One region of the Clostridium sp. genome, then DNA from elsewhere that is predicted to be linked to it. Evidence: riboswitches for the same ligand, from Rfam matches in the RefSeq annotation. Region 1 holds a riboswitch; each other region holds the start of a gene.
The links. A riboswitch is a leader RNA that binds a small molecule or an ion and turns the genes downstream of it on or off. The one in region 1 is predicted to bind cobalamin.
Positions count from the first base shown of each region.

Region 2: it holds a riboswitch for cobalamin, as region 1 does, so the genes downstream of both, metE (5-methyltetrahydropteroyltriglutamate--homocysteine S-methyltransferase) here and cbiQ (cobalt ECF transporter T component CbiQ) in region 1, are expected to answer to the same signal.
Region 3: it holds a riboswitch for cobalamin, as region 1 does, so the genes downstream of both, LKE46_RS01445 (cobyric acid synthase) here and cbiQ (cobalt ECF transporter T component CbiQ) in region 1, are expected to answer to the same signal.

Region 1 covers NZ_JAKVOI010000001.1:1,769,732-1,780,947, forward strand. Annotated here, with positions in the region: gene LKE46_RS08780 (DNA topoisomerase IV subunit A) at 1-1,087, opposite strand, end outside; gene LKE46_RS08785 (DNA gyrase/topoisomerase IV subunit B) at 1,130-3,079, opposite strand; gene LKE46_RS08790 (energy-coupling factor ABC transporter substrate-binding protein) at 3,193-3,501, opposite strand; gene LKE46_RS08795 (energy-coupling factor ABC transporter permease) at 3,501-4,253, opposite strand; gene LKE46_RS08800 (energy-coupling factor ABC transporter ATP-binding protein) at 4,281-5,105, opposite strand; gene cbiQ (cobalt ECF transporter T component CbiQ) at 5,118-5,927, opposite strand; cobalamin riboswitch at 6,048-6,235, opposite strand; gene LKE46_RS08810 (methyl-accepting chemotaxis protein) at 6,276-8,012, opposite strand; gene LKE46_RS08815 (helix-turn-helix domain-containing protein) at 8,047-8,241, opposite strand; gene LKE46_RS08820 (helix-turn-helix domain-containing protein) at 8,556-8,975, shown strand; gene LKE46_RS08825 (hypothetical protein) at 9,084-9,401, opposite strand; gene hydG ([FeFe] hydrogenase H-cluster radical SAM maturase HydG) at 9,403-10,830, opposite strand; gene pdxS (pyridoxal 5'-phosphate synthase lyase subunit PdxS) at 11,172-11,216, shown strand, end outside.
Region 2 covers NZ_JAKVOI010000001.1:118,577-129,792, reverse strand. Annotated here, with positions in the region: gene LKE46_RS00805 (2-hydroxyacyl-CoA dehydratase) at 1-3,639, opposite strand, end outside; gene LKE46_RS00800 (ABC transporter ATP-binding protein) at 3,877-4,635, shown strand; gene LKE46_RS00795 (ABC transporter permease) at 4,635-5,438, shown strand; gene uppS (polyprenyl diphosphate synthase) at 5,580-6,236, shown strand; cobalamin riboswitch at 6,309-6,494, shown strand; gene metE (5-methyltetrahydropteroyltriglutamate--homocysteine S-methyltransferase) at 6,526-8,874, shown strand; gene LKE46_RS00780 (DUF3787 domain-containing protein) at 8,933-9,094, shown strand; gene nifJ (pyruvate:ferredoxin (flavodoxin) oxidoreductase) at 9,149-11,216, opposite strand, start outside.
Region 3 covers NZ_JAKVOI010000001.1:268,882-280,097, forward strand. Annotated here, with positions in the region: gene LKE46_RS01435 (energy-coupling factor transporter transmembrane component T family protein) at 8-808, shown strand; gene LKE46_RS01440 (energy-coupling factor ABC transporter ATP-binding protein) at 823-1,548, shown strand; cobalamin riboswitch at 1,605-1,782, shown strand; gene LKE46_RS01445 (cobyric acid synthase) at 1,899-3,344, shown strand; gene cbiB (adenosylcobinamide-phosphate synthase CbiB) at 3,363-4,343, shown strand; gene LKE46_RS01455 (pyridoxal phosphate-dependent aminotransferase) at 4,349-5,449, shown strand; gene LKE46_RS01460 (NAD(P)-dependent oxidoreductase) at 5,469-6,077, shown strand; gene hemC (hydroxymethylbilane synthase) at 6,093-6,965, shown strand; gene cobA (uroporphyrinogen-III C-methyltransferase) at 6,971-8,443, shown strand; gene hemB (porphobilinogen synthase) at 8,445-9,416, shown strand; gene LKE46_RS01480 (cobyrinate a,c-diamide synthase) at 9,427-10,764, shown strand; gene cobT (nicotinate-nucleotide--dimethylbenzimidazole phosphoribosyltransferase) at 10,766-11,216, shown strand, end outside.

The DNA.
Region 1 (11,216 bases):
CAAGTATGCTTTTCAGGGAAAGTACAACCGGTTTTCCCTCTGCAAGTGCCACCATATTGAAGGAAACGCTGCACTGGAGATCCGTCTTCTTAAAAAGGTATTTCAATATTTTTTCGGCACCCTCATGATCCATTGACTTTTTGAATTCAATTACGGCTCTTATACCGCTCCTGTCAGACTCATCTCTTATATCATAGATGCAGTCGAGAGTTTTGGAATGTTTTTTGTCTGCAGTCATTTCTGAAATTGTCTGAAGAAGTCTCGCCTTGCTTCTCCTGTACGGAAATTCCGTTATCACTATTGCAAGTCTTCCATTTTCCAACTTTTCTATAGAAGTCTTCGCCCTCAGGGTGACCTTTCCCTCTCCCGTACTGTAGGCGGATTTCAGTGACTCCCTGCCTATTATTATCCCTCCTGTGGGAAGATCCGGTCCCTTGACGTACTTCATAAGTCCATCCGTATCAAGATTCGGTTCATCTATAAGTGCTACTGCAGCATCTATTACCTCCCGCAGATTGTGGGGCGGTACATTGGTTGCGAGCCCTACTGCTATTCCAAAAGCACCATTTACAAGCAAATTGGGATATCCTACCGGAAGTACTTCAGGCTCCTTTTCAGACCCCGAGTAATTGTCTATCATATCCACTACATCATCTTCCATATGGCTCACCATCTCCACTGCAATTGGAGTGAGCCTGGCTTCCGTATAACGCATGGCGGCAGCATTGTCTCCGTCCTGGCTTCCCCAGTTTCCGTGGCCGTCTATAAGAGGCATTCTCGTAGTAAATTTCTGGGCAAGTATCACCATTGCATCGTATACGGAGGAATCACCGTGGGGATGGTATTTACCGAGTATGTCCCCCACTATTCTGGCAGATTTGTAATATGGCCTGTCTGGAAAAGCTTTCAGCATATAGGCTCCGTATATTATTCTCCTGTGGACCGGCTTCAGACCGTCCCTCACATCCGGCAGAGCCCTGTCCTTTGCCACCTCCACTGCGTATGGAAGATAGTTGTCCGGCATAGCTTCCTCTATTGAAATCCTCACTATATTCTTGTCCTTTGGTATTATTGTCTTTCTCGCCAAGTCAAACCGTCCTTTCTTTTTCAGCATGCAATTATGGATTGTTTAAAACTGCGCATACTTGTACATGTACTTTTTCCTCGGTGCCACAACATCTCCCATGAGTAGGGAAACCATTTTTTCCGCTTTTGCCGCATCATCTATGGTTATCTGCTGGAGTGTCCTTGTCTCCGGATTCAAGGTAGTTTCCCAGAGCTGATCAGGATTCATCTCTCCAAGTCCCTTATATCTCTGTATAAGCGCACCTCTCCCGACTTCCACCTTTGCTTTTGAGAGCTGCCTTTCACTGTAAGCATACCTTACAATCTGTTTTTTTCTGTTCTCCCTGTATACTTTATAAAGAGGCGGAAGTGCTATATACAGGTGCCCGTTTGAAATAAGCTGCCTCATGTATCTGTATATGTAAGTCATCCAGAGAGTCCGGATATGATATCCGTCCACGTCTGCATCGCTCAGTATTATTATCTTTCCATATTTCAGATCCTTTTCCTCATAATTTTCAAGTATGCCCGTGCCTATGGCTGCATTGAATATTTTAAGTTCCTCACTTCCAATTACATTTTCCAGGTTCTGCTTCTCAGTATTCATTATCTTTCCCTTTGATGGCATTATTGTCTGGAATCGCCTGTCTCTTGCCTGTTTTGCAGATCCACCGGCAGAATCGCCTTCCACTACTATGAATTCACAATTTGAAGCATCCTTCAACGTGCATACTGCAATTTTTCCTGCAAGGGGTGCCGCCCCTTTTCCTATTTTCTTTTTCTCCGCATCATTTATTTTCTTTATTTTTTCCCTTCTGGCCGCCGACTGAAGGGCATTGCCTATTATGGCAGAAGCAGTCTCCTTGTTGTCCTCTATCCATTCCGAAAGCTTCGTATAGGAGAGATCATTCATAAAGGTGTATGCCTCGGTATTCCCAAGTTTTGTCTTTGTCTGCCCTTCAAATATGGGATTACTTATCCTCACCTTGATTATGGCTGTCATTCCCTCTCTCAGATCATCACCTTCAAAATTTTCATTCTTGTACAGGTCCAGCTTTCTGCCACAGTCTTTGAACGCCCTTGTCATTCCTGTTTTGAACCCGCTTTCATGGGTCCCGGCCTCCCTGGTTGGAATATTGTTTACATAGCTTGCTATATTGTATGCAGTTGAATCCGTAAACTGTATGCAGACTTCCCCGTGAACATTTATTCCATTTATCTGTCTCTCACCTTCAAACAATATTGGATCCCTGTGAATGGGTGTCTTGCTTTCATTCAAATACTCCATAAAATCAAGGAGCCCGCGGCTGGAGTGATATTTTCTTTCCACCGGTTCACCGGATCTGCTGTCTACGAGCTTCAAGGTTATTCCTTTATTCTGGAATGCAAGCTCTCTCAATCTCTCATCTATTACATCCAGTTTGAAGTCAACTGTTGAAAACACCCTGTCATCCGGCATGAATGTAACCTTGGTTCCGGTAGAATCCGAAGTCCCTACTACCTGGAGGCCTGTTACGGATGTCCCGGGCATATTTTTCTTGAGTGACCTGTCATAGGCATACTCGAATCGCTGCCTGTATACGTGTCCATTTTGCCTTACCTCCACCTCCAGCCATCTTGAAAGGGCATTTACAACAGCTGCCCCTACTCCGTGAAGGCCTCCTGATGTCTTATATACACTGTTGTTGAATTTGCCTCCAGTATGAAGTTCTGTAAACACCATCTCAACACCTGTCTTTTTCTTTACAGGATGAACTCCCGTAGGAATTCCCCTGCCGTTGTCTTCTACAGTTACACTGCCATCTTCATTTAAAACAACTACTGCATAGCTTCCGAAACCGTTTGAAATTTCATCTATAGAATTATCCAGTATTTCCCATATGCAGTGATGGAGTCCCTTGCTCCCTGTAGAGCCTATGTACATTCCCGGCCTTACCCTGATTGGTTCAAGTTTTTCAAGGGAAGTAAGAGAATTGACATCATAGACTTCACTATCCGGGTTTATATGATCCATATTTTTACCTCCAAAGATTATTCATTATATAATTTCAGCTATTAAAAAAACCTCCTAATTTAATTATAGAAGGTTCAAAATTATTATATATATATAATTCAAATTATGCAAATCTATTTGATAGTTTTATTTCTCTCTACAAATCTTCCAAGGAAAAAGAAAAGAACACCTACTCCAATACCTGTCTGCACACAGAATAGAAGACTTTCAATTTCTCCGGGGAGCTCTCCTCCAATCAACTTTTCCATGACCGGTGTAGCCCAGGGTTTATATTCACTTCCCTTGATCTGTGAAACCACCTTGCTTCCCGCATCGTCAGAACCTCCGAATTCGGCACCTTTCAGGGTGAATAAAGGTACAACGGCAATAACCAGGGCAATGAGCAATAAAATTATAATCTTTTTTTTCGTCTTTCTATTCATCAGTTTTCTCCTTTCTTCAAAAATCCAATACCTGTCAGTTCGGATTTTGCGTAGGTTTCAAGGCACATGACTATAACAACACTTAAAATACCTTCAATGATGGCCAGCGGAACCTGTGTAGGAGCAAATACTGCAAGAAATTTGGCTGTAGATGCCGGTACGCCGCCGTTTGAAGACGGATATGCAAGTGCAAGCTGTATACTTGTCACACAATAAGTAAACAGATCACCGATCGATGCTGCCAGAAAAATACCCACATGTTTGTTTACCTTCAGCTTCTGACACAGTTTATAGATCGCATAGGACACCAGCGGACCTGCAATGGCCATTGAAAATGTATTGGCGCCCAAAGTAGTCAGTCCACCGTGTGCAAGCATAATTGCCTGAAAAATTAATACAATAATACCTAAGATTGATACTACGGTCGGTCCGAACAAAATTGCACCAAGTCCTGTACCTGTCATGTGTGAACAGCTTCCAGTCACAGAAGGTATCTTCAAAGATGAAACTATAAAAATAAATGCACCTACCATGGCAAAAATAGTGATGGTTTTACGATTTTGGGACAATGTTTTTTTAATAGACAGGTAACCTGCCACCAGGAAGGGAATACATACTGCGCCCCATATGATACAATATTTCGGCGGAAGATATCCCTCCATGATATGCATTGCATTTGCCACCGGAACTATTCCAAGAAACAATGCAAGAACTGCTGAAATTGTAACAGCTTTTTTTTCTTTAAGATTCATTTTATTTTCCTCCTTGTTGTCCTCAATTTATTTCAGAATTTTTTTTAATTCCTGTATATTTTTAGGATAACTTTTCATATTCTCCAGTAGATGTTTTTCTGCAAGCAATTCGCAGACTTCCAGCATGGTGGGCTGCTTCAGATTTGCCTGTTTTAAAGCTTCCATATTGTTGAAAATTTCCAGCGGCGTTCCATCTGCAATGATCCTTCCTTTGAAAAATACAAGTATCCTTTCAGCCCACCTATATGCAAAATCCACATCATGTGTGGAAATCAGGATTGTCTTGCCCTCCGACGCAAGTTTTGCCAGGACTTCCTCCAGCATCATTGCATTTAGAGGGTCCAGTGCTGCAGTGGGTTCATCAAATATAACAATTTCCGATTTCATGGCTATGATGTCTGCAATGGTAACACGCTTCTTTTCACCACCGCTCAAGTAGTGCGGCGGACGATTCTTCAAATCTGTAATGTTCATGTATTCCAATGCTTCTTCAACCCGTTTCCTCACTTCTTCTTTTGGAAGTTTTAAATTCATGGGACCGAACCCAACCTCTGCCATAACTGTAGATGCTATAATTTGATTGTCTGCATCCTGAAATACAATTCCAATATTTTTTCGAAGCTCCTTTAAATTTTTTCTATTGATAACCGTACCACGATAAATGATTTTCCCCTGTTCTGCCGTAATAACTCCGTTGACATTCAAGAAAAATGTTGATTTACCAGATCCATTTGAGCCAATCACGGCAATTTTTTCGCCTTCATATATATCCACATCTATTCCGTTTAATGCATGATCCCCATTTCCGTAAGTATAGTGTAAATTTTCAACCTTCAATATTATCTTTTTCATAGCTGCCCCCTCCTATTGTGTAAAAGTCCATAGTAAAATCAAGAAAATTATGAATAATACTGCCGGGGCAATATGTCCTGCTGCCAGTTCTTTTTCTTCCCTCCAAAATACAAGTTCTCCATCATAACATCTGGCTTCCATGGCATCATAATAAGCTGCAGCCTTTTTCAGGGAAATGATCAGCATGTTGCTTACAATACTTCCGAAAGTATGGCAGGAAGTTTTGAAATCACAGAAGCCCTGACGTGACTCAGCAGAATTTCTCATTTTAGTATAAGCATCCATCAAGATGAAAATATATCGATAGATTATATCCATCAATTCTACAATGAGCTTTGGTACATGGACTTTTCTAAGTACATATATAATCTCGGAAGATGGGCTGGACAGCGTCATCATCTGCACGGCACTCACGGCTGCAAAAACCTTCAGAATTAAAAAAAGCACTTCCCTAAGTTTTTGCCGGGACGTAAATACATAAAAGAAACCAAGATGCATATTATATTGTCCAATGGGCTGCCTTGAAAAATCAACGGCAATTGTAAAAGTCCCAAGTATAATGAATGCTATTGGAATAGCCAGTATCGACAAATATTCACGTGCTGGAAGTCCTCCCTTTACAATTGTCAGGTAAGCCATTGCAACAATAATTGAAATAGATACCAATGGGTTGTCCAAACCAATACACAGGATCAATGTTGCAATGGAAAAGAATACTTTGAAAGTAGAATTCCAATTATTTATTCCGGAATTATAGGCATATAAATCAATTGAAAAACCTTCCCCATGATGATGCCCGCACTTGCAATAATTTTTTCCCAATTCACTCCTCCTTTAATTATGCTAAAATTAAAAATCCCTCTCAACTCAATAGTCAAGAGGGTAAAAAAAGTCACGGCAATATAAAAATATCCCAGACATCCCCCTATACATCGTAGAGTTGATCGTACACCATTACAGGCAGGTATTCTGACTCAAGCATCATTGCCCTTATAACCTTCCCGGTTTCCCAGTGGCATATTTATAAAGGCTCATCTTTTACAGCGGCGGGACCGTGCAGGACTTTCACCTGACTTCCCTTTTAATCCAAAGCAATTTGCAACTTTGTCACCTGTAACGTATATTAACTTTTAGCATTGTTGTTTAGTCAAATATATCAAATATTCATCATTATGTCAATTCTGCTGCATGTTTTTCAAGTTTGAATTTGTCAATTATTTTATTCAGTTTTTCTGCCATTTCAGCCTGTTCCTGTGCCGCAGTATATATCTGTTCTATATTTTCAGAAGCATTATTTGTGCTCTCTTTGATAATATCCGTGTTGCTTGACGACTTTTCAAGAAGTTCGGCCATGTTTTGTGATGCACGGCTTATCTGATCCATAGTTGCACTCAGCTCCTCCGACATGGCAGCTATCTTTTCCGATGAAGAACTTACAACATCTGAATCTCTATAGTATTCACCGCTCATATTTTCAAAATTTTTGAACTGGGGACCTATTTGATCTTTCATGAATTTCAATATTTCACTGCTGTTGTCACAAATATTCCTGAAGGCGAACCCAACCTTTGATATGGTGTCCTCAATTTTTGTCACAGCTTCAGAAGACTGTTCTGCCAGTTTCCGTACTTCTTCTGAAACTACCGCAAACCCCTTTCCATGCTCGCCTGCCCTGGCTGCTTCAATTGCCGCATTAAGCGCAAGAAGATTTGTCTGTTCTGCAATGGATGCTATTGTATCAGCCATTGTTTTTATATCACCGACAATCTTTCCATCCTCGATGGCCTTCAATATGCTTTCTTCTTTTTGTCTGTACATGTTTCCTATTTTGTTCACGGCTTCGTTTATATTACTTTTGAACTTAATTGCCCTGTCCTTTGAATCAATGGATGTCCTGCTTCCTTCCTCCGCACTTTTAGCCAATTCATCAGCACTTGAATTGACTTCCTGTACAGAAGCACTTATCTCTTCCGAAGAAGAACTGTTTTCCTGAAGTCCATCTATTATGTTATTTGTCGAATCAATTATGTTTCTAAATTTAAGTGCTATATCTTCCACAAGAGATGACAGTCTGCTGCTTGTATCTCCCATATTTTTTGCATCTTTCCTGATTGTTCCTATAAGCTCCCTGATGTTTTTCTGGGCACTTTCAAGAGCGTTAATAGCCTGTCCAAATTCATCATTTCTTTCCAGCTTGTAGTCATGAGAAAAATCATATTTAGATAAATTTGTTGCAAAATCCACTACTTTCAACAAATGAATTCCTATATCCTTTGCAGTAAATATTCCTATAAATATAGAAAGCCCAAGTCCCAGCAGCATTATCACAATGCTCATAATGGTTGATCTATAAAACACCTGATGATTTTCACTATTGGAAAGCCCGGCATTCTTTTTATTATTTTCTATCAACAGAGCTAGATTTTTCGATATATTTTCTCTTACCGGGGATATGTCCTTATTTTCATTTTCCGCCTTTTTGTACTCTCCTTTTGAAGCAAGGGCAGCTGCCTTATCTGTAGAATTCATATATTGAACAAGCTGACTTTTTATGTTTGCCCATGGGCTTCTTTCAGAATATGTAGAATATACTTTGTTATATTCAAGTATATTTTTATTGATTCTATTTTCACTCCTTTTAATATCGGATAGAGTTTCCTCCCTTTCCCATGGCCTGTTTTGATATATGAGCTTCAAAAGATCCATCCTTATTTCAGTGACATTCTGTTCTGTATCAGTGAGAAGGTAAATACTGCTTAGATTCCTGCCATACATATTTTCCGAATTCGAATCAATTTTTCGAAGTCCGGTTATATCGGTTATGCCAATTATAAAAATTAGTAATGCAACGATTACAAAAGAAAGTACCAATCTTGTTCTTACCTTTAAATTGCTCAAGATATTCATTTCAAACCCTTCCTCTCAACTCTACAATAATTATTCAAAAGCTGTCCTCTGAACCACTTTCAATATCAATATCCAATCTTTCCACAATCAAGTTCTTGTACTTTTTTCCTGAGCGCCTTCCATTTAAAATATCAGTGAGGTAATTTTCATTTACCCCTATTTCACTTGATAATTCTCTCTGAGTCATATTCAGATCTATAAGTCTCTTTTTTACTTTGATGCCAAACATAGTTGTTTTTCTCCTACCTTTGATAGTATCACCCCCCTAACCTTATAAATCAACAACTACATTGAGATTTTCTGTTAATTTATGGAATTGAAATGCTAGTTAAGTTATATTTTAAATTAGAAGTGTGTTAAAATTATGGTATAATACCATATCTTAGTGTAATTATAATACTGAAATCAGTAAATGTAAAGTTGTACTACCACACTAAATTTCTTTAATTATTCTTGATAACGATCTTTAAGCTACTAATACATGGATCTATGAATTAAAATATAAATAACTTAATCTTATATTAGTCAGGAGGTATCTGTTCAATGTGTAATTTAGGTGAAAGACTGGAGCATATTTTAAAATATTTCAACACTACAAAAAAAGATTTTGCTCTGTCTATAGAATACTCTCCAGGAAATGTAACCGATTGGATAAAAGGGCGATACAAGCCGTCCAGCAGGGCACTTATAAACATAGAAAAAAAATACGGCATCTCACAGAGATGGCTTATAGAAGGCATGGGAAATATGTTTGTCAGATCACCCGGAAACATTATCATCGATATAAATGAAAGTAAGATTTCACTCGCAGCGAACGTTAACAACTGTAATATTAAACTGACAGGCGGCGAGGCAGACCTTATAAAAATGTATAGAAAATTGGATGAAAAGAACAGAAGAAAAGTTGCAGTATTCGTAGAAAAACTAATTAAAAGTTCCAATTTAGAAGAAAATCCAACATAGAATTATCTTTTTTGATGTATTTTCGTATCTTTTTCAGATATATGACTTTATACGCACGCTAATAGAGAGACAGATTATCATTAATCCATCTCTCCAATTCTATTATTTCTATATGTCTTTTGCGGCAGCAGCCGCTACCTTAAAGAGAGCTATCAAAATATCCTTCTCATAAGGTGGAACATTTTCAAACCCCTGTAGAAATACTACATGCCTTCCATCCAGTTCCACCTTTTCCTGGGGCATGAAGGTTTCCTCCCCGGCTCCTGCAACATATGCAATTCTCTTTGTAAATCTTTCCGAGAAGATAACCTGGGTTCCGGCGTAGAATTCAGCCGTATTTTTGCAGATAACTTCAAATAGCCTCTTTATATTTTCACATTTGAGTATCTCCTCAAGGTTGCGCACTACAAGTTCTTTAAAATCCACCTTATATATACACATCCCTCTGCCCGTCCGAGATCAGCTGGAGTTTCTTCCTTATTATATTTTGCTTCGCCTCGTCAAATTCCCCTATGGTCTGATCTATTACGCTGTTTCCTACTGCTTTTGTATCAGGAGATGCATAATCCAGCAGATATTCCTTGAAGGTAAATATGGCATTTGGAATACAATAATTGTGAATCAGGGACTTCTTGGCTATACTCATGAAATGGGACCCCGTTCTTCCACACCTGTAGTCTGCCGTACAAAAAGAAGGTATACATCCCTGTCTGCATACGTCCCTGACTGCCTCGTCAAGACTCCTCATGTCACCAAGCTGAAATTGCTCCTTCTCAGGTATGAGCCCCCTGTCATACTCGGTATATCCTCCAATTCCAATTCTTGATCCGGCATCAATCTGTGACACTCCAAGAGGCAGTACCTCTTCTCTGACTTTTGTACTCTCCCTTGCAGTTAAAATCATTCCAGTATAAGGCACTGAAAGTCTCAAAATCGCAACAAGCTTCTTAAAATCATTGTCCGATACTCTATATTTCGGTTCCAGAGTATATGGCACGTCAAGTGCCGGCTCTATTCTCGGGAAAGATATGGTATGAGGTCCGACTCCACCGAACATCTTTTCAAAATGAATTGTATGGTAAAGCAGCCCCATAACTTCAAATTTCCAATCGTAGAGCCCGAACAGGGCACCTATCCCAAGGTCGTCAATTCCAGCCTCCATGGCCCTGTCAAGTCCATACAGCCTCCATGCATAATTGGCTTTCACATCTCCATGTGGATGAATTTTTCTGTAGGTATCATGGTGATAGGTTTCCTGGAATATCTGAAATGTCCCTATTCCAGCTTCATGAAGCTTTTTATATCCGTCTACATCCATAGGTGCTGCATTTATATTGACCCTTCTTATTTCTCCCCTGCCAACTTTTGTATCGTAGACAGTTTTTATTGTTTCAGCTATAAAATCCGCATCATACATTGGATGTTCACCATACACGAGTATCAATCTTTTATGTCCTGCCCTTTCAAGAACCTCAACTTCACTTCTAAGTTCATCCATGGTGAGTGTCTTTCTCTCTATGGCGCCATTGTCCCTTCTGAATCCACAATAGAGACAATCATTTATACATTTGTTTCCAACGTAAAGCGGTGCAAAAAAGACTATTCTCTTGCCGTATACTTCTTCCTTTATCTGCCTTGCAAGCGCAAACATCTCTTCGAGAAGCTCCTCGTCCTGTATCTGAAGCAATTTTGCAGTTTCTTCCGGTTCAAGCCTTACCTTGTTTCTGGCCTTGTCAAATATGGCCCTTATTTCACTTTTTTCTGGATTTTTTGCCTCATCCAGCTGTTTCCAGATCTTATCATCATCGATAAAATCCTTGAATTCAGGATCAAGATACTTTTTATCTATCTTCATTGATTTCCTCCCAATAAAAAAATTAAACTCTCCAAAATAATGCTGAAAGTTTAACTAACTCATACAAAATCGTATCAAACAGAATACATTTTGTCATAAATATGTTCTATCAGCATTTTGCTCGGATAATTCTTTGCAATCTGGCATAGATTTTTACTTTATTCCTTAGAAACAGAACATCTATAACTAAAGATTTATCTATATTGTATACTTATAAGGTAGTGATTGTCAATAAAATTATTGATAATAATTTAACGCATAAATGTATCGATACATTTTTCAAAAAATCTATTTTCGTATACAATTTAATAAATCTCAAACAGAAATTGGAGGAAACAAACATGTCAAATTATAAATTAAATAAAAATTTAGCTCAAATGCTAAAG
Region 2 (11,216 bases), 1.7 Mb from region 1:
CTTTCTCACATTATTTATCTCCAGATTGTCAAATTCCCTTACTATGTTATATATATTCTGCTTAAATTCCACATGACTTCCATTTCTCACATTTCCCTTGCATTTTTCAGCCCATCTTTTATACAGAGAATTTGCAGAACCCGGTATTCTTTCATAAGGTCTTACCCTGTACAATACCCTCATCAGGAGATCTCCATATACAAGTCCCATTATTCCCTTGTTGATAAGTCCCGGTGTAATTTTAAATCCCGGATTTTTTTCCATTCCAACAACATTTATGGATATTACAGGTATATTTTGCATTCCCGCTTCCTTCAATGCCTTCCTCAAAAATGCTATATAGTTGGTTGCTCTACAGCCTCCGCCTGTCTGTGATATCATGACCGATGTATTGTGCAGATCGTATTTCCCTGATTTAAGAGCTTCTATTATCTGCCCTACGACTATTATGGATGGATAACAGGCATCATTGTTTACATACTTAAGTCCTTCATCCACCGCTCTCCTGTCCACTGAAGGAAGCACTTCAAGTTTATAGTTTGAAGCATTGAAAGCTTCCTGAATAAACTGGAAATGTATTGGTGACATCTGAGGACATAATATTGTATGTTTCTTCCTCATCTCTCTGGTAAATACTATCTTTTTGGTATTTTCTCCAACTTTGTGAGGTTTAAAACCTGCCTTTTTCCTCTCTTCCAGCGCAGCCTTCAGTGAGCGTATTCTTATCTTTATTGCACCCAGATTACTTACCTCATCTATTTTAAGTACAGTATACAATTTTTCATACCTATTTAATATTTCCTGAGTCTGATCTGTAGTAACAGCATCAAGTCCGCATCCAAAAGAATTCAGCTGAATAAGTTCAAGATTATCCTGAACTGCTACAAAGCTTGCAGCGGAATATAATCTAGAATGATATACCCACTGATCCACAACCCTCAGAGGCCTTTCAACAACTCCAAGGTGTGCTACGGAATCCTCCGTTAAAACTGCCATGCCATAGGAAGTTATTATGTTTGGTATTCCATGATTTATCTCAGGATCTATGTGATATGGTCTTCCTGCAAGAACTATCCCTGTTTTGCCAGTTTCCCTAAGATATTCAATTACTTCTGTACCTTTTTTTCTTATATCTTCCTTTACACACCTGTCTTCTCTATATGCAGCTTCTACTGCTTCCCTTATTTCTCCCTTTGGTATATTGAATTCACCAAATTCTTCAAACAGCCTGTCTATAAGCCTGTTCCTGTCATCCAGCGGTAAAAATGGATTCTTGAAATTGATATTTTCTTCAGAGAGTACGTCCATGTTGTTTTTTATGACTTCCGGATAAGAAGTTACCATAGGACAATTATAGTGGTTGTCTGCCTTTTTCTGTTCTTTCTGCTCATAAGGTATGCACGGATAGAATATAAATTTAATTCCCCTGTTGATAAGGCTCATTATATGTCCATGTACCAGTTTTGCAGGATAGCAGGCCGACTCTGAAGGTATTGTCTCTATCCCGAGAGCATATATGTCCTTCGTGGATCGAGGTGAAAGTTCCACCCTAAACCCTAATTTTGTAAAAAATGTAAACCAAAATGGATAATTCTCGTATAAATTCAACACTCGCGGAATACCGACTTGTCCTCTAAAGGCCTCATCCTTTTTAAGAGGAACATAATTAAATATTCTTCGATATTTGTAATCAAAAAGATTCGGGATGTCATTGCCGGTATTTTGAATTCCTATTCCTCTTTCACACCTGTTGCCTGAAACAAACTTGTGTCCATCGGAAAATTCGTTTATAGTGAGCAGACAATTGTTTGCACATCTGCCGCATCTATTCATAGCTGTCTTTGCATTAAAATTCTTAAGCTGTTCCCTTTTCAGGAGAGTACTCGTATATGAGGGATTATATCTTTCCTTGGAAATAATAGCCGCTCCAAAGGCTCCCATAAGCCCGGCTATATCAGGTCTTATTACTTCTCTTTCAGATATAAGCTCAAATGCCCTGAGCACGGCATCATTGTAAAAAGTTCCACCTTGGACTATTATCTTTTTCCCAAGTTCTCTTGGATCTCTTATTTTTATAACTTTAAAAAGTGCATTTTTTATAACGGAATATGAAAGTCCTGCAGATATATCTCCTACAGACAGGCCTTCCTTCTGCGCCTGTTTGACCTTGGAATTCATAAATACAGTGCATCGTGAGCCTAAATCCACAGGCCGTTTTGAAGTTTCCGCACTTTTAGCAAAATCCTCAATTTTCATATTCAGGGAGTTTGCAAAAGTTTCAATAAATGAACCGCACCCCGAAGAACAAGCCTCGTTGAGCATTATATTGTCAATTACTCCATCCCTTATTTTCAGGCATTTCATATCCTGTCCGCCAATATCAAGTATAAAATCCACGCCTGGCTGGAAAAATTGGGCTGCTTTATAATGTGATACTGTCTCAACTTCCCCAATGTCTACAGAAAGTGCAGACTTTATAAGTGCCTCTCCATAACCCGTAACTGCCGAATTGACAATTTTAACGTCTTTGGGGAGCTTACCGTATATATCACGTAATATTTCTACTGAAGATCTCAGTGGATTTCCATTGTTGCTTCCATAAAATGAATACAGCAGCTTTCCATTCTCGCTTATAAGTACAGCCTTTGTAGTCGTCGATCCTGCATCTATGCCAAAATAGCAGTTCCCGCTGTAATTTTCCAGGCTCTCCCTTTCAACTACACTGTTGGAATGTCTCTCTTTAAATCTTCTCAATTCCCCATTGTCTTTGAAAAGCGGCCTTAAAGTCTGTACTTCATCAGTTAAAGTGTCACTTAAATGGGAAAGCCTGTCTACAAGGCTTTCAAATGTAATAATCCTCTTGTCCTTGGAAGAAATGGCCGCCCCAAGGGCAACAAACAATTGTGAATTATTCGGAAATATAACCTGATCCTCGGTTAGTCCCAATGTATCTATAAATCTCTTTCTAAGTTCGGATAAAAAATACAATGGACCTCCCAAAAATGCCACATTGCCTTTTATAGTTTTTCCACAAGCAAGTCCACTTATTGTTTGATTCACTACGGATTGAAATATTGATACTGCAATATCCTCTTTGGCAGCGCCTTCATTCAAAAGCGGCTGAACATCTGTTTTTGCAAAAACACCGCATCTTGCTGCTATAGGATATATAACTCTATAATTTTTAGCCAGTTCATTCAATCCTTCTGCATCTGTCTGGAGAAGTGAAGCCATCTGATCTATGAAAGCACCTGTCCCACCTGCACAGGAACCATTCATTCTCTGATCCACTCCATCTTCAAAGAATGTTATCTTTGCATCCTCTCCACCAAGCTCTATGGCCACATCGGTTTGTGGAATAAATTTTTCTATAGTATTCGTACAAGCTACTACTTCCTGTATAAAAGGTATATTGAGCCACTTGGATACTGATAATCCTCCTGATCCCGTAACCATTATGGTGATATCTGAATCTTTCAGCTTTTCATAGGCATCTCTAATAACCCTGGATATAGTACTTTTTATATCGGAAAAGTGCCTTTGATATTTATTGTAAACAATACTGTCTTTAATATCTGATACAACTATTTTTACAGTAGTCGAACCTACATCAAGACCCACGTGAAATAAATTTTTCATACATAATCACCTTTTAAAATAATAGTTTTTTATTGTCAATTACATTATATCATATGTGAGTTATCACGCAATTCTAACATGAAATAGATCATAATTCAAGACACTAATCATAATTGCCCAATATTTACAGCACCAAAATCATCAATCACAATACATTTCGGATTTTCATATAATAAATCATGGTTTACAACATATTAATTGAAATAAACAACCAAACTCTGGCTGGGAGATGATATTTTGGATAAATTAACAGTAAAAGATATATATATGAACTACCATTCACCAAAAGGTTCTACAGAAGCTTTGAAGGATATATGCCTTTCCGTAAAGGAAGGTGAATTTTTAAGTATAGTTGGACCTTCCGGCTGTGGTAAAACTACTCTTTTAAATATAATTGCAGGTCTCATAAAACCTTCCTATGGAAATATATATATAGACAATGAAAAGATAACTTCCGCTTCTGCTAAAATGGGATATATGTTTCAAAGGGACCAGCTCTTTGAGTGGTCAACTGTCTGGGACAACATAACATTAGGTATAAAAATACAACATAAGTCCATCGATTTATATAAGAATAAGATAACTTCACTACTAAAGAACTATGGCCTTATAGACTTCGTAAACTACTATCCCGAAGAGCTATCCGGCGGAATGAGGCAGAAAGTGGCTCTAATAAGAACCCTGGCTCTAAGCCCTGAAGTTCTTCTCCTTGACGAGCCTTTTTCAGCACTTGATTATCAGACAAGACTCAATATAAGCGATGAGATATTTAAAATACTAAAAAAGGAAGGTAAAACAGTTATAATGGTAACTCATGATATTGCCGAGGCAATTTCCATGTCAAATAGAATTCTGGTACTTTCTAACAGACCTGCCAGAGTAAAAAAGATATTTGATATAACCTTTGATCAATCTTATACCTCTCCTTTAAAATGCAGAGAAGATCCTGAATTCAGAATATACTTCAACAAAATTTGGAAGGAGTTGAATATATGATGATAGACAATTTGAAAGAACATCAGCTGTATATAAAAAGTATACGCACTAAGAAAAGGAAAATACTTATATGTAGAACTTTGATTTTAATATGTTTCTTTGCTCTATGGGAAATAGCCGGTGACTTGAAATGGATAGATCCCTTTCTGACAAGTACCCCCTCTAGAATGTGGAAAAACCTGATAAAACTATATATGGAAGGTTCCATGTTTGAACATATAGGTATAACCTGTATCGAAACCATACTTGGATTCCTGATAAGTACAATCCTTGGTGCTTTAATTGCAGTACTTCTGTGGCTGTCTGACTTCGTATCCGAAGTACTTGATCCATACCTTGTTGTACTGAATGCACTTCCTAAAATAGCCCTGGCACCGATAATAATATTCTGGGTAGGCAACGGAATATCGGCTATTATCATGGTAGCCGTACTTATTTCCATAGTAGTGACTATACTGAATGTACTAAATGCCTTTAAAGAAGTTGACAGGGACAAAATAAGATTGTTAAAAACCTTTGGTGCCTCAAAGTTTCAGATTTTGATGCATCTTGTAATGCCCGCCTCAATTCCTGCGCTGATATCTACACTGAAAATAAATGTGGGACTTTCCTGGGTAGGAGTAATTATGGGCGAATTCCTTGTAGCAAAGGAAGGCCTTGGTTTTCTCATAATATTTGGAGGACAAATATCACAATTAGATACGGTAATGCTGAGTATAATAATATTGTCCGTGTTAGCTTATATCATGTACAAACTTGTGGAAGCTGCTGAAAAAAAAGTTAAGAAAAGACTTTTGCATTGATAGCATTCAAAAGAGGATGTCCTGGTTTTGAAACATCCTCTTTTACATTTTTAATATGCATTAGTTGAATAATAATTTTTCATGTGGCAATAATTTAACAATAGCTGTATGTTTAAATTTGTTTAAAGAGGTATTTATTTTATGAAAATTCCAAATCATATAGGAATAATTCCAGATGGAAATAGGCGCTGGGCAGTAAAAAACGGCATGAGTAAAGAAAAGGGCTATGAATGCGGATTAAAGCCTGGAGTTGAATTATTCAGGCTGTGCAAAAAATTGGGCATTCATGAAATTACCTATTATGGTTTCACTGTAGACAACACCAAGAGGCCAAAAATACAGACGGAAGCCTTTACCGAAGCCTGTATCGCTGCAGTAGACATATTATCCAAAGAAAATGCTTCACTTTTAGTTGTCGGTAATTCAAATTCACCTATGTTTCCGGATGAACTACGCCCTTATGTCAATAACAGAACGAATTTAGGCACCGGAGGTATTAAAGTTAATTTCCTTGTGAATTACGGATGGGACTGGGACTTAAGTAATTTAGTCAATTCAAATAACGCAGGCTCAAAAAATAGATCTTCTATTATAGATAATTTAAATTCCTGTGATATATCAAGAATAGATCTTATAATACGTTGGGGAAGCAGAAGACGCTTGAGCGGATTCCTTCCTGTACAGTCAGTTTATTCCGATTTTTACGTAGTTGATACCTACTGGCCGGATTTTAAACCATCAAATCTTACAGATGCATTAAAGTGGTATGCTACTCAGGATACAACCTTAGGCGGCTAGAATACGACTAAAAACCACTTTATAATAAAGTGGTTTTATGCTATAATTTACTTCATGACTTTAAATTGAAAAGAATTCTTTAACATAGAAGGTGCTTTTACTCATTTGTAAAAGATAATAGGGAATCAAGTTATAATCTTGAGCAGCACCCACTACTGTAATTTGGACGAAAGTTTCTAAACCACTGTCTATTGGACGGGAAGGGAAACAAGTAGGATGAAGTTAAGCCAGGAGACCTGCCTTTTATGTGAAACTGAATCTTTGGGATTGAAGATAAGGAGGAAAATCGATGAAAAAATCAACCGTTGTAGGTTACCCCAGGCTAGGTGTTAACCGTGAATTAAAATTTGCAGTAGAATCATATTTCAAAGGAAATACAGATTCCAATGAGCTATTTTCTACTGCCAGCCAGCTGCGTAAGCAATACTGGACCAAGCAAAAAGAAAGTGGAATAGATATTATTCCATCAAATGACTTTTCTTATTATGACAATATGCTTGATATGGCATATCTCTTGAATATCATACCAAAAAGATATCTGGAACTGGAACTTTCACCCCTTGATACATATTTCTCAATGGCAAGAGGTTATCAGAGCGACTCCAAGGATGTAAAAGCACTACCCATGAAAAAATGGTTCAATACAAATTATCACTATATCGTACCTGAAATAGATGATGATATCAATTTTAAACTAAACGATACAAAACCTTTTGATCTCTATAGAGAGGCAAAAAACATCGGTATTGAAACCAAACCAGTAATAATAGGTATTTTTACTTTCCTTAAACTTTCATATTTAAAAACCGATAAAAAATTTGGAGAACTTCTCGATAAGCTTGCAGATGTATATATAGATATATTGGACAGATTTCAAGAGCAAAATATCGATTGTCTGCAAATTGATGAACCAATTTTAGTAACCGATCTGACAGAAAATGATATAAATTTATTTAAAAATGTATACAATAAAATTTTAAATAAAGATTATAAATTCGATGTATTTTTACAGACCTATTTTGGTGATATAAGAGATATATACAAGGATTTGGGAAATCTCAAATTCGACGGTATAGGTCTGGATCTTATTGAAGGTAAGGAAAATTTGGAGCTTATAGAAAAGTACGGCTTTCCGAAGGATAAAATTTTATTGGCAGGCATTGTCAATGGAAAAAATGTATGGAGAAATGACTATAATAAAAGTATCAATATAATTAAGCGTATAAGCAGATATGTGAATTCTGATAAAATTTATATAAGTACTTCCTGTTCCCTTCTTCATGTACCTTATACAGTTACTCAAGAAGGCAACCTGAATGACAAAAATATAAAAAATCTTGATACTGCAAAGGGAACCTTGGACAACCTCGTAAACTTGTCAGAATATATAGAAAGTCTGGCCTTTGCAGATGAAAAATTGACTGAACTCTCGGAGTTAAAAAATCTACTCGATTGCAGCAACTATGAACACGAAAATATCTATATAAAAAATCAGGAAATATTGAAAAGAAAAGAAACTAATCCTCTGTGCCATAATGAAAAAATCAGACAGAGAATCAAAAACTTAAAGCCGGAGGATTTTGTAAGAAAGGATAATCTCGAACATAGAAGGGAAATACAGAACAATATTCTTAAATTACCGCTACTTCCTACAACCACTATAGGTTCCTTCCCACAAACTCATGAAATTAAAAAGTTGAGAAAGGATTTAAGGGAAAATACTATTACACAGGAAAAGTATGAAAATGAAATCAAGGAAAAAATTGAAGCTGTAATTAAACTTCAAGAAAATATAGGACTGGACGTATTGGTTCACGGTGAATATGAAAGAGCAGACATGGTTGAATACTTCGGCAGATTACTTGATGGCTTTTTATTTACACAGAATGGATGGGTACAATCCTATGGAACAAGAGCAGTAAAACCACCTATAATCTACGGTGATATACAGCGTACATCTCCTATGACAGTCAGATGGATAAAATTTGCTCAGAGCAAAACAGACAAACCTGTTAAAGGAATGTTAACAGGACCTGTTACAATTTTAAATTGGTCCTTTCCAAGAGAAGACCTGGAATTAAAACAGATAGCATATCAAATAGGACTTGCAATTGGAGAAGAAGTGCTGGATCTTGAAGCTGCCGGTATAAAGGTAATACAGATTGATGAACCTGCATTAAGGGAGAAACTTCCTTTAAAGTCCGAGGATATTCATAAAAAATATATGGATTGGGCGATACCTGCTTTCCATTTAACTAACTCAAAAGTTAAAAGTGAAACACAGATCCACACACATATGTGTTACAGTGAATTTTCAAATATAATAAATGAAATCAAAGATATGGATGCAGATGTATATTCCATAGAAGCTGCTCGTTCAGATTTCTCAATACTTGATTTTCTAAAAAATAATAATTTCAAATCTCAAGTAGGGCCTGGAATATATGATATACACTCTCCAAGAGTACCTTCGAAGGAAGAACTTGAGAACTCAATAAATATAATGCTCACTAAAATTGCTCCTGACAAACTTTGGATTAATCCTGACTGCGGCTTAAAAACAAGAGGTAATGATGAAGCTGAAAAAAGTTTGATAAACATGGTAGCTGCCGCAAAATCAGTCAGAGAAAAACTTTAATTATATTTTACTCATATATTCAGGATTTTTGAAAATAATATTTATAGAGGTGATATAAATGTTAGATAACAGAAAATCCAATAAAAAAATACCTATTGAAAATCATGAAACTGCTGCCTGGGCAAACATGAAAAAAGCAAAGCCTGTATCAAATGTACCTATCGGAGACGAATTTAATGCGTCCAATGCAAAAGACTGGGTAGACGAAAACGAAAAGTAAAAGTGTAAAAAAAACAGTTCCAGAATCTAAATACGGATTCTGGAACTGTTTTTTCTATCTTTTAACCTGATCCTGATAATCTATTTCCGATAATTTTTTATATATATCGTACCTGTCTTTTGCATTTTTCTCAGCCATTGCATACAACTGATCAGCTTTTTGCGGCAGTACTTTTCTAAGTGAAGAATACCTTATCTCACCTTCTATATGATCTCTAAAAGAAGTTTTCGGTTCTTTTGAATCTAAAACAAATGGATTCTTTCCTTCAAGCTTCAACTGGGGGTCAAATCTATAAAGATGCCAATATCCTGCATCTACCGCCTTTTTCTCCTGGGCTATACTTGTTCCCATACCTGTCTTTATACCATGATTTATACACGGTGCATATGCTATTATAAGCGATGGTCCCCTATAATTTTCAGCCTCCTTTATTGCCTTCAATGCATGATTCATATTGGCTCCAAGTGCAATCTGGGCTACATACACATATCCATAACTCATTGCCATAAGTCCAAGATCTTTTTTCTTCGTGTTTTTACCCATTGCAGCAAATTTTGCTATTGCCCCTGTCTGAGTGGACTTTGAGGATTGACCTCCTGTATTTGAATAAACTTCAGTATCCATTACAAACAGGTTTACATCATCTCCTGAAGCAAGGACATGGTCCACTCCTCCAAATCCAATATCATAAGCCCATCCATCTCCTCCTATTATCCACTGCGACTTTTTAACAAGAAAATCTTTTTTTGCAAGTATTTCCTTTAATATAGCATTGTCGGAGTAATCTTTAAAATCCAGAATAGATTTCACAACTTTCTGTGAGGATACCTTAGACAAGCTTCCGTCTTCCATTGTATTTATCCATTCATTGAATGACTGAACCAAATTATTTTCTTTGCTGCTTTCTCTTGAGCTTTCAATATAATTGAGCATAAGTTTTCTTATTCTCTCTCTCATATACTTTACAGCAAGAAACATTCCATAACCATATTCGGCATTATCTTCAAATAGTGAATTTCCCCAGGAAGGTCCCTTCCCTTCACTATTTTTTGTATATGCTATTGAAGGTGCACTTGCCGCCCATATGGAAGAACATCCTGTTGCATTTGCAATCATCATTCTTTCACCAAACAGCTGTGTAAGAAGTCTTATATATGGAGTTTCTCCACAACCAGGACATGCACCGTTGAACTCAAGAAGCGGTGTTATAAACTGGCTTCCCTTTAAGGTATTTCTGTTTATCAGATCTTCCTTTTTTGACAGGCTCAATGCATAATCCCAGTTCTGAGATTCCACATCCACTTGTTCCTCCCATGGCTTCATGACAATTGCCTTGCCTGGTGCAGGACATACATCTGCACAATTTCCACATCCAGTACAGTCCATAGGACTTACCTGTATCTTGAAATTCAAATTTTCCAGTCCCTTTCCAGCTGCCTTTTTGCTTTTGAAAGCAGCTGGAGCATTCTTTACTTCCTCGTCGTTCAGTAAAAATGATCTTATAGTAGCATGCGGGCAAACATAGGAACATTGATTGCACTGTATGCACTTATCCATCTGCCATTCAGGAACCATCACAGCTATTCCTCTCTTTTCATAGGCAGTAGTTCCAACAGGATAGGTACCATCCTCCATATTCAAAAATGAACTTACTGGCAAGTCATCCCCTTCATTTTTGGCCATAGGTATCTGGATATTCCTTACAAATTCAGGTATATCTACATTCCTATTATCACCTTCCCACCCTTCTTGTGCATTTTTCCAGCTTTCAGGTACATTTACTTTTACAACTGCATCCAGTCCCCTGTCTACAGCCATTTTATTCATCTCAACTATTTTTTCACCTTTTCTGCCATAGGTTTTTTCTATTGAATCCTTCAGGTATGTTACGGCTTCATCTATTGGAATCACTTTTGCGAGCTTGAAAAATGCAGCCTGCATTATCATGTTTATTCTCCCTCCGAGTCCTATTTCCCTGGCTATCTTCACTCCATCTATTATATAAAAATCTATATTGTTCTCTGCAATATACTTTTTCATTGAAATTGGGAGTTTATCTTCCAGTTCATCCTCATTCCAGTGGCAATTGAGGAGAAATGTACCACCCTTTTTCAGACCTTTT
Region 3 (11,216 bases), 1.5 Mb from region 1:
ATGGAAGGTGTTGCATTTGAAAGACTGGCTTGTTAAGAAGGACAACTATGCGGCCGAAAATGACTCTGACGGATTTATAGATAAAAGTATATTTTCCATTTTAAAGGTGCTTTCGCTGATAAAGAGAAGAGATAAGTTGAAAACCGGATTTATGTACAGGATAAATCCGGCAGCAAAACTTGTGCTTATGTTTTTAAATATAATATTTCTGTCGCTTTCACGAAACCCACTATATATTGCGGCAGTAGACATATATTTTCTGCTGCTGCTGAGTTTTCTGGATGCAGAGGAAATAAAAAGTATATTTGCTTTGAGTCTTATAATGCCTCTGTTTACTTTCATAATGCTTATACCCTCGATGTTGATGGGAAATATGCTAAACAGCATTATGCTCATATTCAAGATATTTGGGACAATAATGATTGTAAACATTTTTTCCCGCACTACAAAATGGAGTCATGTCACAAGGTCACTTAAGGTATTTTTTATACCGGACATATTTATTCTTGTATTTGATATAACCTTGAAATACATCTACATACTGGGCCAATTTGCACTGGACATGTTCTATTCTCTCAAGCTCAAATCAATAGGGAAAAACAACAGCAAGTATTCAGTTGTAAGTGGAATAATGGGAGGACTGTTTTTAAAGTCAAATGAGATGGGGGCTGAAATGTATTCTGCCATGGAATGCAGGGGCTTTACAGGAGAATACATTTGCTTTTCAAAATTCAAATTTACCTTTTCAGACTTTCTTTACTGTGCGGGAAGTATGTTGATTATGATATTGTATTTTTACATGAGATAAAGGAGCAGCTTATTATGATAGAAATTAAAAATGTATGTTTTAGGTATGGAGACAGGGAAGTAATCAAAGATGCAAACATAAATATCCAGGAAGGCGAATCTGTGGCCCTCATAGGAGCCAATGGGAGTGGAAAGTCCACATTTTTGAAGCTGTTGAATGGCATAATATTTCCAGACAGCGGCAGCTACTATTTTGACAATGTAAACATATCCAAAAAGCAGATGGAAAACGGCAGGTATTCCAGAACGTTTCACAAAAAAATAGGATTCGTGTTCCAGAATTCAGATGCCCAGCTCTTCTGTCCTACAGTCTACGAAGAAGTTGCCTTCGGGCCGAGGCAGATGGGCATGGATGAAGTGAAAGTCAAGGAAAGGGTTGAAGACTGTCTTGAGCTCATGAACATAGCCGGACTTAAACACAGACAGCCCTACAATTTAAGCGGTGGGGAAAAGAAGAGGGCTGCAATAGCTTCCGTTCTTGCACTCAATCCTGATGTACTGACCCTTGATGAACCGATGAACGGTATAGATCCCAAAGGAAAGAGATTCTTGAGAGAACTTTTTATGGAACTGAACCAGGCGGGAAAAACTATAATATGTTCCACACATGATTTTGAATACATAGATGGAGTTTTCAAAAGGGCCGTTGTATTTTCCGAGGACCACAAGATAGTAAGAGATGATACATATGAAAGTGTGATAAATGACGACAGGTTTCTTATGGAAAATAATATAAAGTAAAAATTTTGGATATGTTGACATGATACAGATGTTGTAATATACTCGTCTTATAAAAAAGAATATGAATGATTTCAGGTGCCTTGTTCAAGGTGAAAAGGGAATGCGGTTGGATTCCGCAGCAGCCCCCGCTACTGTAATTGATGACAAGTCCTTATTATGCCACTTTTAATTGAGGAAGGCTGAGGATGTGTATGATTCATAAGTCAGGAGACCTGCCTGATATTTATTTCAAGCAAACTTTCGGAGGGAGAGTTCTTTATAATATTGTGCGGATGTATCTCATCTTTATAATAGGAGCAGAAACTGATTTTAAAGTTTGCTGTTCTTATTTTGTTTTTAGGAGGATTGTTATGGCCAAGATCATGATTCAGGGAACGGGATCATCGGTAGGAAAGAGTATAATTGTTACGGCTCTCTGCAGAATATTCAAGCAGGACGGCTTTAGTGTATGCCCGTTCAAATCGCAGAATATGTCACTGAATTCCTATATAACTCTTGACGGGAGGGAAATGGGAAGGGCACAGGTACTGCAGGCCTATGCATGTGGACTGGAACCGGAAGCGTATATGAATCCCATACTTTTGAAGCCCACTTCAGACAAAAAGAGCCAGATAGTTGTGAATGGGGAGGTATACTGCAACGCAACAGCGGTAGAGTATCAGGACATGAAATTGAATTTCAGGGATATGCTTGAATCTCAATTTTCAGATATTGAGAAGAAGTTTGACATAATTGTCATGGAAGGAGCGGGAAGCCCTGCAGAGATAAATCTGAGGGAACGGGATATTGTAAATATGGGAATGGCTGAAATCGCAGATGCATCTGTAATTCTCACAGGTGACATAGACAGAGGTGGAGTATTTGCATCCCTTGCAGGTACCATGCTGCTTTTAAAAGAAAATGAAAGGTCCAGAGTAAAGGCTACTGTAATAAACAAGTTCAGGGGTGATGTAGACATACTAAGACCCGGAATTGACATGCTTCAGGATATAATAAAAATACCATGTGTGGGAGTAGTCCCATACTTCAATTTGAATCTGGAGGATGAGGACAGTGCCATTTCCTTCAATAAATATAATACGGCAGCAATAGATATAGCAGTTGTGAAACTTCCGCATATATCCAATTTTACTGATATGGATGCCTTCAAGAATGAAGATGACGTATCTGTAAGATTTATTTCATCACCAGGTGAATTCGGAAATCCGGATATACTTATTGTGCCGGGAAGTAAAAATACAATAGACGACTTGATAAAATTGAGAGAATCAGGTCTTGAGCATTCCATAAAGGATTACAGCAAAAGAGGAATTGTAATTGGAATCTGCGGAGGATACCAGATGCTGGGAAATTCAGTAAAAGACCCATATGGTGTTGAAAGCAGTGCAGGAGAAACAAGAGGGATGGAACTCCTGGATATAGATACTATACTCGAGGGAAAAAAGGTAACCACCAGGGTTGATGCCAGAAGAGGAGATATTCATGTATATGGATATGAAATACACATGGGAGTCTGCAAATATGGAGACAATACAAGGCCGTTGTTCAGGATGGAAAATAAAAATGACGGAGCTGTAAGTCAAACAGGAAACGTAATGGGTACATATATTCATGGAGTATTTGATTCGGCGGATTTCAGGCAGTACATACTGAATAGGATACGGGAAAAGAAGGGGATCTCTCCAAAAAAATCATTGGATTACAGAGATTATAGAAACAGCCAGCTTGACAGACTTGCGGACATAGTCAGAAAAAACATGGATATAAAAGCCGTATATGATATTATGGGAATTTGACAGTTGGAGGAGTATTTTATGGAGTTGTCTTTGATACAGTTCAATTTTATAGATGTTGTTATTGCTGTAATCCTGGATTGGATAATAGGTGATCCACTGTGGTTTCCCCATCCTGTAGTATTTATGGGAAAGCTCATAGGCTTTCTTGAGAACAGGGCAAGAGCAAAGTGCATTACAAACAGAGGTATGAAATATTTTGGCGGGTTTATAGTGCTTGTTCTAGTATCGTCAAGTTTTCTCTTACCTTTTGTAATTCTCTTTATTTTTAGGAACAATGTTATTCTCTTCAATCTCATAAATATACTTTTCCTGTGTACCTGCCTTTCTGCAAGATGTCTTGATAAAGAGGCAAGCAAGGTGTATACTTCCCTTAAATATTCAGGTATAGAAGATGCGCGAAAAAAATTGTCCGGCATAGTCGGAAGGGATACAAAAAATCTGGATGAAGGACAGGTGACGAGGGCGGCTGTTGAAACCGTAGCTGAAAATACATCGGATGGAGTAGTTGCACCGCTTTTTTACGGCATTATTTTTGGTTCGCCCCTTTCCATGGCGTATAAAGCTGTGAACACAATGGATTCCATGCTGGGCTATATGAATGAAAATTATAGATACATAGGATTTTTCCCTGCAAAGGTGGATGACTTTTTTAATTTGATACCTGCAAGACTTACAGGCTTTTTAATGTGCATCATGTCCCCGCTTGTTGGAGGGAACATTTTGGATACCTTTAAAATAATGCTGCGTGACAGGAAAAACCACAAAAGCCCGAATTGTGCATATCCTGAAGCTGCAGCTGCCGGAGTCATGGGAGTACAGCTGGGAGGTACAAATGTATATTTTGGAGAAGTATTTTACAAGCCCCGTATTGGGGATAAGAGGAGAGAGCTCAATGCCGATCACATAAAGGGTGTCATAAGGCTCATGTATTTTTCCGAAATGGGTGCTGTCCTGATTGCTGCTGCAATCTATACAATTTTGATGGGATGTGTTGGGTAATGGATTTGGAACATGGTGGGGATATATACACGGAGGGGATTTTCAAAGGAAGGAAATTACTTGATTTCAGCTCCAATATAAATCCTTTGGGTGTACCTGCGAGCTTCAAAGAAAATATAGAGGAAGCTGTGAAACTTGCAGATGTATATCCAGATATAAAGTATAGAAAATTGAAGGAAAATATAAAAGATTATCTTGAAAGCTATGATTCCTGTTTCAGCAAGTGCGGGTGTGGAACTGTCGGGGAAAATTTACGGGACAGAATAAGTATAGTTCCTGGAAACGGGGCTTCGGAAATACTGGATCTTGCCCTTGGTCATTTTAAAAGTGTTTGTATAGTAGTACCTTCTTTTATAGAATACGAAAAGAGTGCATTGAAATGGAATTGTAATATAGTTTATTCAAGACTGAAGCCGGATATGAATTTTGACTATGAGGACATTAAAAAGAAGATTAGAAATGTTGATTCTCTCATAATAGGAAATCCAAACAATCCTAATGGGCAGATCATAGACAAGAAAAGATTTTACAGTATAGTGGAGTATTGTGAAAAAAATGGAAAGACTATAATTATAGATGAGGCTTTTATTGAGTTTGCAGGTGATTCACGGTACAGCTTTTTAAATGAAACTGGAAAATACAGATGTATTCTCATAGTCAGGGCGCTTACAAAGTTTTTTGCACTTCCTGGTGTAAGGTTTGGTTACGGTATTTCCTCAGACAGTAATTTGGTGATTGATATTGAAAAAGGCCAGAATCCATGGAATATAAACTGTTTTGCGGAAATTGCAGCAAAGTATGTACTTAGAGACAGTGAGTATATTGGCAGATCACTTGAATGGATAGCTTCGGAAAGAAAATTCATGAAAGAGAATCTTGAGAGGGCAGGTATAATTGAAAAAGTATATGATACATTTTCAAATTTTGTACTGTGCAGATTATCCAGTGGTGTAAATTCAGCTTGTGTATATGAGATGTGTCTAAAAGAAGGTGCTGTCATAAGGAAATGCGAAAATTACAGGGGACTGGGTGAAAACTACATAAGACTTGCCATAAAAGACAGGCATAAAAATGAAAAGATGCTTCACATAATAGAGAATTTATAAATGAGGGAGTGCAGTTGAGTTGATTGAAAAACAGTTCGTTACGCTTCTGTCCGAAAAAATTAATGTGCTTATAGTAGGTGGAGGAAGGGCTGCAGCTATAAAGCTGAAAACTTTTATACGAGGTAAATGCAATGTTATGGTTGTAGCACCGGCTTTTTCAGATTATTTCAAGAAGTTCGGCAGCAGTTTGAAACTGAATATAATATGTGGAGAATATGATAAGAAATATATATACGATAGACATATTGTAGTAATTGCTACAGATGATTCTAAATTGAATTCAGCTATAAGACGGGATTGTGAAGATTTATTCAAATTGTATATAGATGTCTCAAATCCGCCTATGGGGAATTGCATTATGCCCTGCCAGAGAAATACCCAAAATATATACTTTGGAGTAAATACTGAAGGTATATCCCCTCTCACATCTGTTTTTATAGCTGATATCATGAAAAAGAATATTTCCAGGTATGATGATTTTGTAGATTTTGCATCAGGCGTTAGAAACAGCCTTCCCGATGGTGTTGAGAGAAGGAAGATAATGAGCTTCATATGCTCGGAGGATTTCTATTTTTTCTACAGAAAGAACAAAGCACGCATTATAATAGACATGTTTTACAAAAATTAACGGAGTGATGATATTTTGAAATACAGGATTGCAACTAGAAAAAGCAGGCTTGCACAGATGCAGGCGGATATAGTAATAAGGCTTCTCATGGAAAAATGCGGTGCCTCGGGCAGGAAAGTTCTCATGGAAACTACAGGTGACAGGAGACTTGACATTGTATTGAATAAGATAGGTGGGAAGGGCCTTTTTATAAAGGAGATAGAGAGGGCACTTCTTGAAGGAAGGTCAGATGCTGCAGTTCACAGCATGAAGGATGTGCCCTTTGACGTGTCCCATGAGTTTGAAATGGCGGCGGTCTGCGAAAGGGAAGATGTAAGGGATGTTTTTGTGTCAAATTCAGGAGCCCATTTTGAAGATTTAAGACCGGGTTCCAAAATTGGTACCAGCAGCATGAGAAGGTCGGAACAGATTAAAAAGCTTAGAGGGGATTTATGTATAGTTCCAATAAGAGGAAATGTGCAGACGAGAATAAAAAAGATGAAGGAAGAAAATCTTCAGGGTATAATTCTTGCATCTGCCGGAGTTAAAAGGCTTGGACTTGATGATATTATAACGGATTATTTTAGTGTAGAGGATATTGTTCCAGCCATAGGCCAGGGTGCACTGGGAGTTGAGATAAAAAGAGAATACAGTGATGCGTATGTCTTCAGAAAAATAGATGACAGGGAAACAAGAATATGTGTTGAAGCGGAGAGAAGCTTTATGAGAACTCTGAATGGAGACTGTCACTCTGCCATAGGAGCTTATGCAAGAATTGAAGGCAAATGCATGGACATCATAGGAATGTATGAGATTGAGGATAGAGTTTTAAAGAGTCATATAAGCGGCAGCAAATCAGATTATATGGAACTTGGAAGGAAACTTGCATTGAATATGCTGGGGGAGTGATAAAAGTGAAAAAAGGCAAGGTGTATATAATAGGGGCAGGTCCAGGAAACGAGGAGCTTCTGACTTTGAAAGCAGTAAAAAAGTTGAAGGAGTGCAATCTGGTCATGTATGACAGGCTTGCAGGAGCAGGTGTATTGAACTATTTAAATGAAGACTGCCGGATATACTACTGTGGAAAAGAACCGGGCTGTCATTACAGGAAACAGGAAGAAATAAATGAAATGCTTGTAAAGTTTGCAGAGGAAGGATATATAGTTGGACGAATCAAAGGCGGTGATCCCTACATATTTGGAAGAGGAGGGGAAGAAGTACTGGCTCTTTCCAGAGAAAAAATTGATTTTGAAGTCATACCGGGGATAACTTCTTTTATATCCGTATTGAATTATGCAGGCATACCTGTCACACATAGAAATGTGGCACAGAGTTTTCATGTATTTACGGGGAAGGCCGCTGAGAATCTTCATATAGACTGGAGGGCTGCAGCGGCTGTGGGGGGGACACTTGTATTTATGATGGCATTTTCCAGCCTCGGCGAAATAGCAAATAGATTGATTGAGAATGGAATGAATGAAAACACTGTCTGTGCGGTTGTAATGGAAGGCACTACAGCCAGGCAGAGAAAGGTAATTTCCAATCTAAAAGAAGTATATCATGATGCCTTGGAGGCAGAACTTCATTCACCCTGCATTTTTGTAGTTGGAGAAGTGGTGAAATTCAGCAGTACATTCAGCTGGTACGAGGAAAAACCGCTTTTCGGCAGGAATATATGTATTACAAGATCAAAATCGCAGTCCGGGGAAATGAAAGGCAAACTCATGGATCTTGGCGCACAGGTTACCGAGATACATTCCATTAGAATAAAATCCACAAATGACAACATGGTTGAATATATAGACAGACTGCCTCTCTATGATTATATAGTATTTACAAGTGTAAATGGAGTAAACAGTTTTTTTGAACTGCTTTTGAGAAAAAATTATGATGTAAGGAATATAAAAGCTGTATTTGCCGCCATCGGGCCTGCTACGGAAAGAGAAATAAGAAGAAGGGGAATCATACCTGAAATAGTTGCCGAAAAATTTGTAGCAGAGAGATTATATGACAAATTAAAAAATTTTATAAGTCCGGGAAACAGAATCTTTCTGCCCCGTTCCAAAAATTCAAGACCATATTTATCACAGGTGCTCAAAAAATATGGATGCGCTGTCGATGAATGTTCTGTTTATGAAACGCTCTGTGGAGATCTCAATGATCCTCACTGTTTTGATGATGTGGATACGGTTGTATTTACAAGCCCCACTACCGTAAGAAATATGATGGAGCTTGTAGGTATTGAAGCCATAAGGGAGAAGTATATTATAGCCATAGGCCCCATAACGGGAAAGGAACTTAAGAAAAACAATCTAAAATATACGATGTCAGAGACCTACACTGAAGATGGAATTATAAAAAAGCTGAGAGAAAAGAGGAGAATGTGAAATGTTTAGAAGACATAGAAGGCTGAGAAAAAATGCTGTTATAAGAGATATGGTAAGGGAAACAGTACTTGATAAAAATGACTTCATATACCCCATATTTGTTGTTGAAGGTGAAAATGTAAAGAAGGAGATACCGTCACTTTACAACAACTATCACTATTCCATAGACAGACTGGATGAGATAGTATCTGATATGCATAGTGCAGGGGTGAAAAGTGTAATACTCTTTGGAATTCCGGACCACAAGGATGAAGTAGGATCTTCAGCCTATGATAAGGATGGAATAATACAGAGGGCAATAAGAAAATTGAGGGAGCTGGATTCCGAACTCTTCATAATCACGGATGTATGCATGTGCGAATATACGGATCATGGTCACTGCGGAATAGTACACAATCACGAGGTGGATAATGATGAAACAATAAAGTATATAGCGAAGACAGCTCTTTCCCATGCAGAAGCAGGAGCTGACATGGTAGCTCCTTCAGATATGATGGACGGCAGGGTACAGGAGATAAGAAAGGCTCTGGATGAAAATGGATATAAGGATGTATCAATAATGGCCTACAGTGCAAAATACTGTTCTGCCTTCTATGGGCCATTCAGAGATGCGGCAGATTCCGCCCCTAAGTTCGGAAACAGGAGAGGATATCAGATGGATCCCGGTAACATAAGGGAAGCCATGCTTGAGATAGAGGACGATATAAAGGAGGGAGCGGATATAATAATGGTAAAACCTGCACTCCCGTATCTCGACGTTATAAGATGGGCCAGGGACAGGTTTGATGTTCCCGTTGCAGCCTATAATGTAAGTGGAGAATTTGCAATGGTAAAAGCTGCTGCAAAGGAAGGGCTGATAGATGAAAAGGCAGTGGCAAAGGAAATGCTTACCTCCATAAAGAGGTCGGGTGCCAAAATGATAATTACCTATTATGCACTGGATATATGCAGATGGCTTGAAGAGGACAGATAGAGGGTACACTATGAAAAGTATAATAATATCTTCAGACAGCAGCGGCAGCGGCAAGACTACGGTGACTCTCGGACTCATGGGCGCTCTTGTAAAATCGGGATTTAAGATCCAGGGGTACAAGGTGGGACCTGATTATATAGATACCGCTTTTCACGAGAAGGTTACAGGAAGTGAATCCAGAAATCTGGATATCTTTCTTATGGGGGAAGACGGAGTAAGGGATTCCTATATGAGGGGAAAAGGTGATCTTGGAATAGTAGAGGGGGCCATGGGAATATATGATGGAAAGGGAATTGACACTGCATATTCAACTTATCATGTGTCCAGGGTACTCAATCTTCCAATTATACTTGCCATGAGCCCAAAGGGGGCAAGTACCACGATCTGTGCACAGATAAATGGGATTGCAGAATTTGGCCCTGCCAGTATAGCCGGTGTTATATTCAACAGTATAACGGAAAGTTATTATAGACTTCTTAAAGCAGCAGTGGAAAAAAACTGCGCACTTCAGGTATTTGGATATATACCCAAGGATGATAGGATATCCCTTGAAAGCAGACATCTCGGACTGGTTCAGAGTATAGAAATTGACAATCTTGATGAAAAACTTGATATATTGAGTGAACTTGTACTTAAAAATGTTGATATAGAAAAGCTTCTGAGATGCTTCAAAGAAGTAAATTATAAGAATGATGGCTTTCATTTGAGTTCTCTTGGATTAAAAATTGCAGTAGCATGTGACAAAGCTTTTCAATTTTATTACAAGGAAAATCTGGAACTTCTTGAGGAGGCGGGGAGGCTTGTGTTTTTCAGTCCCATAAAGGACAAAAAATTGCCGGATGACATTGATTTTCTATACATAGGTGGGGGGTATCCAGAAGTGTTTGCAGCTGAACTGTCCCAGAATAAAAGTATGCTGCTGGATATAAGAAAAAAGCTTGATTCAGGACTCAGGTGCTATGCGGAATGCGGCGGACTCATGTACCTTATGGATGCATTGCAGGGGACAGGAGGAGAAATATTAGACACCGTCGGCTTTTTTCACGGAAAAGCTTTTATGACGCACAGGCTCCAGAATTTTGGATATGCGACTATAGAAGTAGCTGAGGATAATTCAATATTAAAAAGAGGAATGAAAATGAACTGTCATGAATTCCATAGATCCCGTATTGAATCACAGGAAGATAAAATATACGAGGTTACAAAGCAGAGGTATGATGGAAGTATCAAGCGGTGGAAATGTGGATATTTAAAAAAGAACGTACTGGCTTCCTATGCACATATTCATTTTTTTACAAATATGAAGTTCATAACAAGCTTGTTGAATATCAAACACATGGAGGTATAATATGAAATTATTGAAGAATACTTTAAGCAGTATAAATGGCAGAGATGAGGAAGAAGTAAAAAGTGCATGGAAAAGAATCGACAATTTGACAAAACCAATAGGCAGTCTTGGAGAACTTGAAGAGATAAGTGCAAAAGTGGCAGGTATCAGAGGAAATTTTCCGGATAAAATAAAGAAAAAAAATATAGTTATAATGTGTTCCGACAATGGGGTGTGGGAGGAAGGCATAGGCAGCTGCAATCAGGATCTTACGGTAAGCGTGACCAATAATTTTACAAGGGGCATTACGGGTGTATGCATACTTTCTGATTTTTACGGTTCAGACAGGACTGTAGTGGATATAGGCATAAAGGTTGATATGGACAATCCGCAGGTTATAAACAGGAAGATAAATTATGGGACAAGAAATATGGCAAAAGAAGCTGCCATGACAAGGGAAGAAGCAGTAAGAG